DNA from 3 places in the Pseudarthrobacter sp. AG30 genome. Region 1 is predicted to be linked to each of the others. Evidence: riboswitches for the same ligand, from Rfam matches in the RefSeq annotation. Region 1 holds a riboswitch; each other region holds the start of a gene.
What was found. Region 1 has a riboswitch for S-adenosylmethionine ahead of DC347_RS11380 (DUF1737 domain-containing protein). Riboswitches for the same ligand answer to the same signal wherever they lie in the genome.
Positions count from the first base shown of each region.

Region 2: it holds a riboswitch for S-adenosylmethionine, as region 1 does, so the genes downstream of both, DC347_RS13820 (cobalamin-independent methionine synthase II family protein) here and DC347_RS11380 (DUF1737 domain-containing protein) in region 1, are expected to answer to the same signal.
Region 3: it holds a riboswitch for S-adenosylmethionine, as region 1 does, so the genes downstream of both, DC347_RS07660 (bifunctional o-acetylhomoserine/o-acetylserine sulfhydrylase) here and DC347_RS11380 (DUF1737 domain-containing protein) in region 1, are expected to answer to the same signal.

Region 1 covers NZ_QEHL01000012.1:142,583-145,852, reverse strand. Annotated here, with positions in the region: gene opgC (OpgC domain-containing protein) at 1-1,648, opposite strand, end outside; SAM riboswitch class IV at 1,825-1,939, shown strand; gene DC347_RS11380 (DUF1737 domain-containing protein) at 1,953-2,216, shown strand; gene DC347_RS11375 (rhodanese-like domain-containing protein) at 2,213-2,623, shown strand; gene DC347_RS11370 (O-succinylhomoserine sulfhydrylase) at 2,624-3,270, shown strand, end outside.
Region 2 covers NZ_QEHL01000016.1:67,631-70,900, reverse strand. Annotated here, with positions in the region: gene DC347_RS13830 (adenylosuccinate synthase) at 1-239, opposite strand, end outside; gene DC347_RS13825 (M14 family zinc carboxypeptidase) at 469-1,524, opposite strand; SAM riboswitch class I at 1,746-1,850, shown strand; gene DC347_RS13820 (cobalamin-independent methionine synthase II family protein) at 1,863-3,071, shown strand.
Region 3 covers NZ_QEHL01000006.1:170,176-173,445, forward strand. Annotated here, with positions in the region: gene DC347_RS07660 (bifunctional o-acetylhomoserine/o-acetylserine sulfhydrylase) at 97-1,422, opposite strand; SAM riboswitch class IV at 1,466-1,580, opposite strand; gene DC347_RS21800 (S8 family serine peptidase) at 1,850-3,270, shown strand, end outside.

The DNA of each region.
Region 1 (3,270 bases):
CGGCCCCGCCGGTCCCCTGGTCCACGAACGTGGTCAAGGCCTCGGTGTGGAAGAACGGAAGCTGCGCGATGAGGAAGACGCCGATCAGCACCGACAGCGCGGTCACATAGAGCTTCCCCGCCCGGCGGGAGGTGAGGTCCACAACCTTGCCGAAGTCTTCCCTGGCCTTCGGCCCGTAGACCATGCCCACCACCAGGCCGGAGAACAGCACGAAGAGTTCGGCACCCGATACGAAGCCCACGGCCTCCTGGGTGAGCAGCTGGAACAGCGAGACCAGGCCCAGGTGGTTGACCACCACGAAGACAATGGCCATCCCGCGCAGCAGATCCACGCGCGAGTCCCTGTTTCCCGGCTCCTGGTAGCTCCATGCGGTGGCGGCGTTGACCCGGCGGGGAATCTGCCACAGCGCCGCCAGGAGGATGGCCATCGCCACGGCCACGGTCCAGACCGCAGCCCCGGACAGGGTGTTGGCCCGGACATACGATCCGTCCGCGGCCACATCGGTGACCGGCCCGGTGACCACGGCAGAGGACTTCAGCCGGTCCAGCGCAGCTTTGGCGATGGCGGGATTTCCGGTGAGCAGCCAGTCGATGCTGGCCACGCCGGTATCCCTGGTGCTGGTGCGCTCGTCCCACACCACCGCCGCCGTCCTGGCGAAAGCCGGCGAGGTGGCGGTACCCACCACCTGGTCCCACCAGGCCGTCTTGATATCCGCCTCCGGCGGTCCGCCCGCGGCAGGGCTGTAGAACGCCGACGTCTGGAGCAGTAGCGGCTTCCTGCGGACCTCCGCGTAGGCACTGTAGAAGTTCTCGCTGCCCGCGCCGGTCAGCATCTCCTGGAGTTCACCGGCACGCGGCACGGTGTTAACGGCAGCGGCGCCGGCAGTGTCGTCATGGTAGGCAGTCAGGCCCACCCAGTCCACGGCGTCGTCCCCCGGATAGTAGGGGGCGTAGGCGGCGTCGGAGCCGTTCCAGGCGCCGTCGCCGTTGGTGTCCAGGAGGGCGAAGCCGTCACTTCCAGGCTGCGGGGCATTCCTGCTCCGGTCAAAGGGGTAGTCCTTGCCCAGGTACGGCGCCCAGACCATGGCGGCCCGGCCGCCGTCGTCCTTTTTGACCGCTGCCGCGACCGCCTTGAAGGCCTCCCGGTAGGCGGCCGGCTGCTGCCCCCAGGCCACCCAGCTCGAGTTCATGTCCGGCGCAAACCGGATCAACAGCCGGCCCTTGAACCCGGAGGCCAGGTCGCGGACCTTGCCGGCGAAGGCTTCCGCTTCGGAGGCGCCGATCTGGTCCAGCGGCACCGTGGGCTTCACGGTGAGCATGGCGTGGGCGCCCTTGGCCGAGGCCTGCTGCAGGAACCCCTCGATGTTGTTCCGGTCCGAGTCGCGGAACGGCAGGCCGATGTCGTGGCCAAACACGGCCGGGCTCGCACCCAGCCGGTCGGAGAATCCAGCGGCGGTATCCTCGCCCCATTCAAGGACGGCACCCAGCCACGGCTTGCCTTGGTCCGGTTCCGCGGAGGCCGCCTGCGCAGCACCGGCGGGCGCCAGCAGCGCCAGGAGCACGACGACGGCGGCGGCCAGGAACGCCCCGGGGGAACGGTGACGGGCACGACGACGGCCGGCCTGGTGGTGCGATGTTGCTGCTCGCATGCTGGCAAGACCCCCCGGTACTCCCACTGTGACGGCAGGGCGGCGCCCCCGGTAGAAACTTTATCGGCCCGGCCGCCTTGCCGCGTTCCCGTGACGCGGTGGTCGCGGGCTCTCAATTACGGAACATGACGACGGCGGCCGTGCGGCTTGGCGGCGCAGGTGTTACGTTTTTGGGGAGTAATGAGTACCGGTGTTAAGCCCTGACTGGCCGGTCGGCAACCCTCCTCTCGCGGCGGGGTGCCTCAGGTGAATACTTGGCATATCGACCGATTCGAGCTGCAAGCGTGAAAGAAGGAGATCCGTCGTGTCTGACGCACCCGCCCCTGACGAAAAATTGTCCTACCGCCTGATTACGGGCCCGGACGACCGCTCCTTTTGTGAGCGGATCTCGGCTGCGCTTGCGGACGGTTACGTCCTGCACGGCAGCCCGGCGGCCACTTTCAACGGCAGCAGCGTCATCGTGGCCCAGGCCGTTGTCCTCCCGGCCGCCATCGCGTCGGCTGACGCCGCGGTGGCCACGGCTGTTGACGACCTGGAAGGCGAGTTCGACGGCGAGGGCCACGCATGAGCTACGCGGGAGACCTGACGCCGCAGGAAGCGTGGGCCAAGCTGGAGCAGGGCGCCATCCTGGTGGACGTCCGCACCGAGGGCGAATGGGCCCACATTGGCATTCCGGATACCAAGGCAACGGACAACGATCCGCTCTTCATCCAGTGGACCTTCCCCGGCGGCATCCCCAACCCCGATTTCGTGAAGGACCTCAAGGAGCAGGCGCCTGAGGACCCGGGCGCTGAGCTCGTGTTCCTTTGCCGTTCGGGCCAGCGATCCATCGCCGCGGCCGTGGCGGCCACCCAGGCCGGCTTCACTTCCTACAACGTCCTGGAGGGCTTCGAGGGGGAACCTGACCGCTACGGCGAACGGACCGTCAACGGCTGGAAGAACCGCGGCCTGCCCACCAACCTCGGAAAGAACTAAGTGACTTTCAATCAAGATGCCCCCGGCTGGAGCCCCGACACCCAGGCTGTCCGCGGCGGGCTGGACCGCACCAACTTCCAGGAAACCTCAGAGGCCGTCTTCCTGAATTCCGGGTTCGTCTACGAATCCGCGGCCGCGGCCGAACGCGCCTTCACCGGCGAGGACGAGCGCTTTGTGTACTCGCGCTACGGCAACCCGTCCGTGGCCACCTTCCAGGAACGGCTCAGGCTGCTGGAAGGCACCGAGGCCTGCTTCGCGACGGCGTCGGGCATGTCCGCGGTGTTCACGGCCCTGGGCGCGCTCCTTGCAGCCGGTGACCGCGTGGTGGCCGCCCGCTCACTGTTCGGGTCATGCTTCGTGATCCTGAACGAGATCCTGCCGCGGTGGGGAGTGGAAACGGTCTTCGTCGATGGCCCGGACCTGGACCAGTGGCGCGAGGCCCTGTCCAAGCCCACCACCGCCGTCTTCTTCGAATCCCCGTCCAACCCGATGCAGGAAATCGTGGACATCGCCGCGGTGAGCGAACTTGCCCATGCCGCCGGCGCCACGGTAGTTGCGGACAATGTCTTCGCCACTCCCCTGCTGCAGCGCTGCGGGGACCTGGGCGCGGACGTCATCGTGTACTCCGGCACCAAGCACATCGACGG
Region 2 (3,270 bases), on a different contig from region 1:
AAAAGGGCTTCGAGGTTCACCACGCAGCCATTGCCGATGATGGGCACCGCGTTGGGGCTGAGAATGCCTGCGGGCAGCAGTTTGAGTTCGTACTTTTCACCGCCTACGACGACGGTGTGCCCGGCGTTGTTCCCGCCGTTGGGCTTGACGACGTAGTCAACACGGCCGCCCAGAAGGTCGGTGGCCTTGCCTTTTCCTTCGTCGCCCCACTGGGCTCCTACGATCACAATTGCTGGCATGGGATCCTCCCCCATTCGTTCGGGCTGCCCGGGTCCGGCCGCGGGGAGCGGACCTGCGCAGCGCCGTTCATGAGAATGCCCCGAACAGACCGGCCGTCGCCGGACCGCGGGGCGGCTCAGCGATGCAAGAGTTCCGGGGCTCTTACCACCCAAGTTTAGCGGATCAGGCACTTTGTCCACTCGATGGGCCCGCCGCGGCCCCGCAAGGGACTGCGGCGGGCCTGGTCTCTTACTCGTCCTCGGCTTCCCCGGCCGGCCGGGACGTCTGTTCGGCGAGAGTGTCCCAGAAGGAGGTGTCGGCGTCGGCAATGGAACCGTCCGCGATCGCCGCGGCGGTGGAGGTCAGGGTGGTGACCGTCTGCTTGATCAGGTAGCCGTTGCTCCGCTGCCCCAGCGCGTAGCCGTCCAGGTAGTGGTCGGACATGCCGCGCATCTCGAAAAGCAGGGTGGCAATTCCGTATTCCACGGAGATGCCGTTGCGGCTGATAGTCTCCGCACTGCCGCCCTGGTACTTGCCCAGGTGGCCCCAGCCGGTGGAGTCCACGTTGTTGAAGACCACGGCGCCGAGCCGCTTGGATTTCTCGACGACGGCGGGATCGGCGTTCGGGGTGGTGGGGTACAGGATTGACCCGGACACCAGCTTGCCGTCGCGTTCAGCGCGGGTGCCCTGGTGGTGCAGGTCGATCATGTAATCGACGCGGTACTTGCGCATCACGTTGCTGTGCAGCGCCTGGGTCTCCGGCTGGACCTTGGCCACGTGGTCCCGGTTCAGGTCCACGCCCTCCGCGTTGTAACGCGTCAGGTGGCGGTCGCCTTTGGCGAGGTAGTTGTCCAGCGGGAAGTTTACGTCCCCCATGGCGCCGTCGGCATTGAGCATGGGCACGATCAGGATATTGACGCCGTCCAGGATGCCGGACGACTTGCCCGTGCCCAGGTGCTTGATGAACTCCATGGCGCCCTCGGTGGTGAGCTGTTCGTTGCCATGCTGCTGGGTCAGGTAGAGGATGGTGGGCTTGGCCGGGTCAGAGATGTATTTGACCAGGTGGATATCGCGGCCCTTGACCGTCTGGCCGATCACTTCCAGCTCCATGGCCGGTTGCTTGGCGTCCTGGTCCTTCAGGAAGGAGACCATCTGACTGTACGTAGCCAGCTTGCTGGTGGTGATCTGGCCGTTGCCGCCGTAGTTCGGGCCTTCGCCAACTGCGTGGGCCACCGGGCCGGACCCGGCGAAGACGGCCAGCGCCAGCGCGCCGGATACGGCAAGGGTCCTCAAAGATTTCGTCACAGTGCGTTACCTCTTTCGAGTGCATCGGGTGCGTTCAGCCGCCATGTTCCCCATTACGGCCCGTGACAAACAGCCAACCAAGCTTGACGAAAGCTGTCAATAGACTGGACAAAACCTGGGAACGGGTTGGGCTATTGCCGGGGAGCGCCACCGCCCAACACCGATCCGCCGTATTCTGAACCGCATTTGCCCACAGGCGGTTCATGGATTTAGGTAAGAGTGGACCATCCGGAGCGGCTGAGAGACCTGGCTCAATGACGCCGCAGCAACCACGGTCCGGCAGGAAAGCTGCCGGCCGAAGGTGCTACTGCCAGGACCGATGGAAGGAAGATTCCAGCATGCCCCTCAACACCGACCATATTCGCGCCACCCACGCCGGGTCTCTGCCTCGCACCGATGAACTCATCGCAGCCAACACCGCAAAGGAATCCGACGGGATCACCCCGGCGTTCCTGGAGCTCCTGGAAGACTCCGTTGTGGGCGTGGTCCAGCGCCAGAAGGACCTGGGCATCGATATCCCCAACGACGGCGAGTACGGGCATACGATGTCCAACTCCGTGGACTACGGGGCCTGGTGGAACTACTCCTTCGCCCGGCTCGGCGGCCTGGAGCCGACCACCGTGGACCGGTGGGCCGAAGCCGAAGTCCGGCGGTCCTCGCCCGGAAACGTTGTCCTGACGTCCTTCCCCGACCGGCGGGACCGGCAGGCGTTCAACGAGGCGTACAACGATCCCTCCTCCGGGATCCTGGCGCACCGGAAGAGCGTGTCCCAACCCAAGATCGCCGGGCCCCTGACATATACCGGCCATGACCTGGTGGCCTCGGACATCAAGAACCTGAAGACCGGGCTCGCCGCGGCAGGCCTCAGCGAGGGGTTCGTGGCGTCCCTCTCCCCCGGTTCCTGCGCCCGCGTCGCCAATGAGTACTACAAGAACGATGAGGAACTCGTCTACGCATGCGCCGATGCGATGCGCGAGGAATACAAAGCCATCATCGACGCCGGCCTGACGGTCCAGCTCGACGATCCGTCCCTGGCCGAGAGCTGGGACCAGATCAACCCTGAGCCGTCCCTGGAGGACTACCTGAAGTTCATCCAGCTGCGCGTCGAGGCCACCAACTGGGCCTTGCGGGACCTTCCGCAGGAACAGGTCCGGCTGCACGTTTGCTGGGGCTCCTGGCATGGTCCGCACACTACGGACATCCCATTCGCCGACATCATCGGCTCAGTGCTGCAGGTCAACGCCGGCGCGTACTCCTTCGAGGCGGCCAATGTCCGCCACGAGCACGAATGGCGTGTCTGGGAGGACACCGCCCTTCCTGAGGGCAAAGTGATCATCCCCGGCGTCGTCTCCCACGCCACCAATGTGGTGGAGCACCCGGACCTGGTGGCGGACCGGATTGTCCGCTTCGCCAAGCTGGTGGGACGCGAGAACGTCATCGCGTCCACCGACTGCGGCCTGGGCGGCCGGGTGCATCCGCAGATCGCATTCGCCAAGCTGGAGGCTCTTGGCGAGGGCGCCCGCCGCGCCACCGGGCGCCTCTGGTAGTTATCCGCCCCTTCCGGGAATGACCGCCGGTCCACTGCGCCATGAATGAGGTGCGCTGGACCGGCGTTTCGTTTCTCCGGGCTTGGTAAACTGGCAAAGGCCGACCCGGAATCGGCCCACCCCAACTAACCACCGTTGATGAGCTGCGCCACCGTGCGCCCATTTTCGGCGGTGGACGCAACATCAATCCCCGCAGGAG
Region 3 (3,270 bases), on a different contig from region 1:
TTCGAGTGTACGAAACACCCCCCGGTCCAGGCCAAGAGTGTGACTGGTTGTGACTTCCCGGCGCTGCCGGCCGGCAGCGCCCCGGCGTGCCGGCGGTCAGGCGTCGGCGCCGCCCTTGGCCGCGCGGAAACCGGCCTCCAGGTCGGCCAGGATGTCGTCGATGTGCTCCAAGCCAACCGACAAGCGGACCAGCCCCGGATTGACGCCGGCCACCACCTGCTGCTCGGGCGAGAGCTGGCTGTGGGTGGTCGACGCCGGGTGGATGACAAGCGAACGGACGTCGCCGATGTTGGCCACGTGCGAGTGCAGTTCCAGGGCGTCGACGAAGCGCTTGCCCGCCTCCGCGCCCCCGGCCAGGTTGAAAGCGACGACGGCGCCGGTCCCCTTGGGCCCGTACTTGCGGCCCCGTTCGTACCAGGGGCTGGACGGCAGCCCCGCGTAGGCGACCGATTCGACGTCGTCCCTTCCCTCCAGCCAGCGCGCCACCTCCGTGGCGTTGGAAACGTGCCGTTCCACCCGCAGGCTCAGCGTTTCCAGGCCCTGCGAAATCAGGAAGGCGTTGAAGGGCGAAACCGCCGAGCCAAGGTCGCGCAGCAACTGGACACGGGCTTTGAGGATGTAGGAAAGGTTGGCGCCCAGTGCGCCGCCCTCGCCAAGGTCCCGGGCGTAGACCAGCCCGTTGTAGGTGGGATCCGGGGTGTTGAAACCGGGGAACCGGCCGGGGTCCTTGCCGAAATCGAACTTGCCGGAGTCGACGATGACGCCGGCAATCGCCGAGCCATGACCGCCCAGGTACTTGGTGGCGGAGTGGATCACGATGTCCGCACCCCACTCCAGCGGCCGGATCAGGTAGGGCGTGGACAGGGTGTTGTCCACGATCAGGGGAACGCCGGCGTCGTGGGCCACCTGGGAGATGCCTTCGATGTCCAAGACGTCCTGGCGCGGGTTGGATACCACCTCGCCAAAGAACAGTTTGGTGTTGGGCTGAACGGCATTCCGCCACTGATCCAGGTTGTCCGGATCTTCCACGAAGGTGACCGTGATGCCGAACTTCTTCAGGGTGTGGGCGAACAGGTTGTAGGTGCCGCCGTACAGGCTGGGGCTGGCCACGATGTGGTCCCCGGCCTCGGCGATATTCAGGACGGCGAAGGTTTCCGCGGCCTGCCCCGAGCTCAGCAGCAAAGCGGCCAGGCCACCTTCGAGGCTGGCGATCCGCTGCTCCACCGCGTCCTGGGTGGGGTTGCCGATGCGGGTGTAGATCGGCGCCAGTTCGGCCAGCGCAAAACGGTTGGCTGCGCTCTCGGCGCTCGGGAACACGAAGGACGTGGTCTGGTAGATGGGAAGGGCGCGGGCCCCGGTGGCGCTGTCAGGCTCCTGGCCTGCATGGATCTGGCGGGTTTCGAAGGACCATCCGTTGGACATCTCAGTCTCCTATGACATGGGCCCGGCATGCTGGGAGCACCACGGGCCGCGCTTGCTTCCGGCAATTGCCGGACAGCCTGGTCCTCACCCGGGGCACCCCACCGCGGATGGAGGGTTGCCGGCCAGCGAGCCGGGGCTTAACGCTGGCACTCATGACCTGCGCCCAGTGTAGGAACATCACTCCGGCCGGGACAGCATTGTGACGAACATGGTCTTGCCGCTGTGTGCGGGCCGTGGGGGTCTCAGCCGACGGGCGGGGGACGGATCCGGGCGCGATGGCAGTCCGATGTGGAGGTTTTCCAAGGTTCCACAAATAATGCGAAGGATCGCCCGAGGTTTGGCCGCCAGCCGTCCTGGCCCGGATACCGTGGAAGCCGGACGACGTTATCCCGTCGCCCCCAACCACGCACAAAGGAATTCGATTCCGTTGCCCCAGTCTTTGCGCCTGGCCCTTGCCGCCGCACTGTTGTCCGCCGTCGCCTTCTGCTCAAGCGGTACACCAGTGCAAGCCTCGGCGCCGCCAGCGGCAGCCACCGCGCCCGCCGCCGCTCCCTCGTCCGCTCCCGACAGCCCCAATGGCCGCTACCTGGTCCAGTTCCCGGCGGGAACTGACGTCCCAACGGCGGCGCGCGACCTTCGTTCCCAGGGGGTCGCCGTCGACCACACGTTCAGCAAGGCCCTGCACGGAGCGGCGATCAAAGCCACGGCGGCGCAAGCCGCCGCACTGCTGCGGTCCGGCAAGGCAACAGCCGTGGAACCCGATGCGGTATCGACGATTTCCGCCACGGAAAAACCCGCGCCCTGGGGTCTTGACCGGCTGGACCAGCAGGCGTTGCCACTGTCCGGCGCCTACACGTATGACGCTTCCGGCCTCGGTGTCCGCGCCTATGTGGTTGACACCGGAGTTCTCCCCTCGAACGTGGATTTCGGCGGACGGGTTGCCGCGGGATGGACGGCACTTTCCGACGGCGGCGGGACAAGTGACTGCAACGGACACGGCACCCACGTTTCGGGGATCATCGCCGGAACCGTCTACGGCGTGGCCAAATCCGCCACGATCGTGCCCGTGCGGACCTTGGCCTGCGACGGGTCCGGCTACTACTCGGACATCATCGCCGGACTCGACTGGATTGCCGGGGACCATGCCGCAGGAACTCCGGCCGTGGTGAACATGAGCCTTGGCGGACCGGTCAGCAGCCTCCTTGACACCGCAGTCCAGAATGTCGTCGACGATGGAATTTCCGTCGTCGTCGCGGCCGGGAATTCGGCCACGGATGCCTGCACGTCCTCGCCCGCCCGGGTCCCGTCCGCCTTGACGGTGGCCGCGAGCGACTCCTCGGACCACCAGGCCTCGTTCTCCAACTACGGCCAGTGCGTGGACCTTTACGCCCCGGGGGTGGGCGTTACCTCCACCTGGAACACGTCGTCGACGGCCACGGCATCGCTGAGCGGGACCTCCATGGCCTCACCGCACGTTGCCGGCACGGCAGCCCTCATCCTCTCCCGGCACCCGCTCTTCACGCCTGCGCAGGTCACGGACACCGTCCTGTCGACGGCTGTTCCGGGAACCATCGCCGGTGCCGGCGCCGGAACGCCAAACAAACTGCTGCACGTGCCTGCCAGCCCGCGCCTGCCGGGGGCATTCTCGTCGCAGGCGCCCTTCCGGCAGCTGGACACCCGCTACGGCACCGGCGGAGCCAGCGGCCCCGTCGCACCCGGAGCCACCATCCGCGTCTCCGTCACCGGCCACGGCGGCATCCCCACCACCGGAGTCTCCGCCGTCGCCGTCAACGTCACCGCCACCTCACCCACCAGCTTCGGCAACATCACCGTCCACGCCGGCGGCAC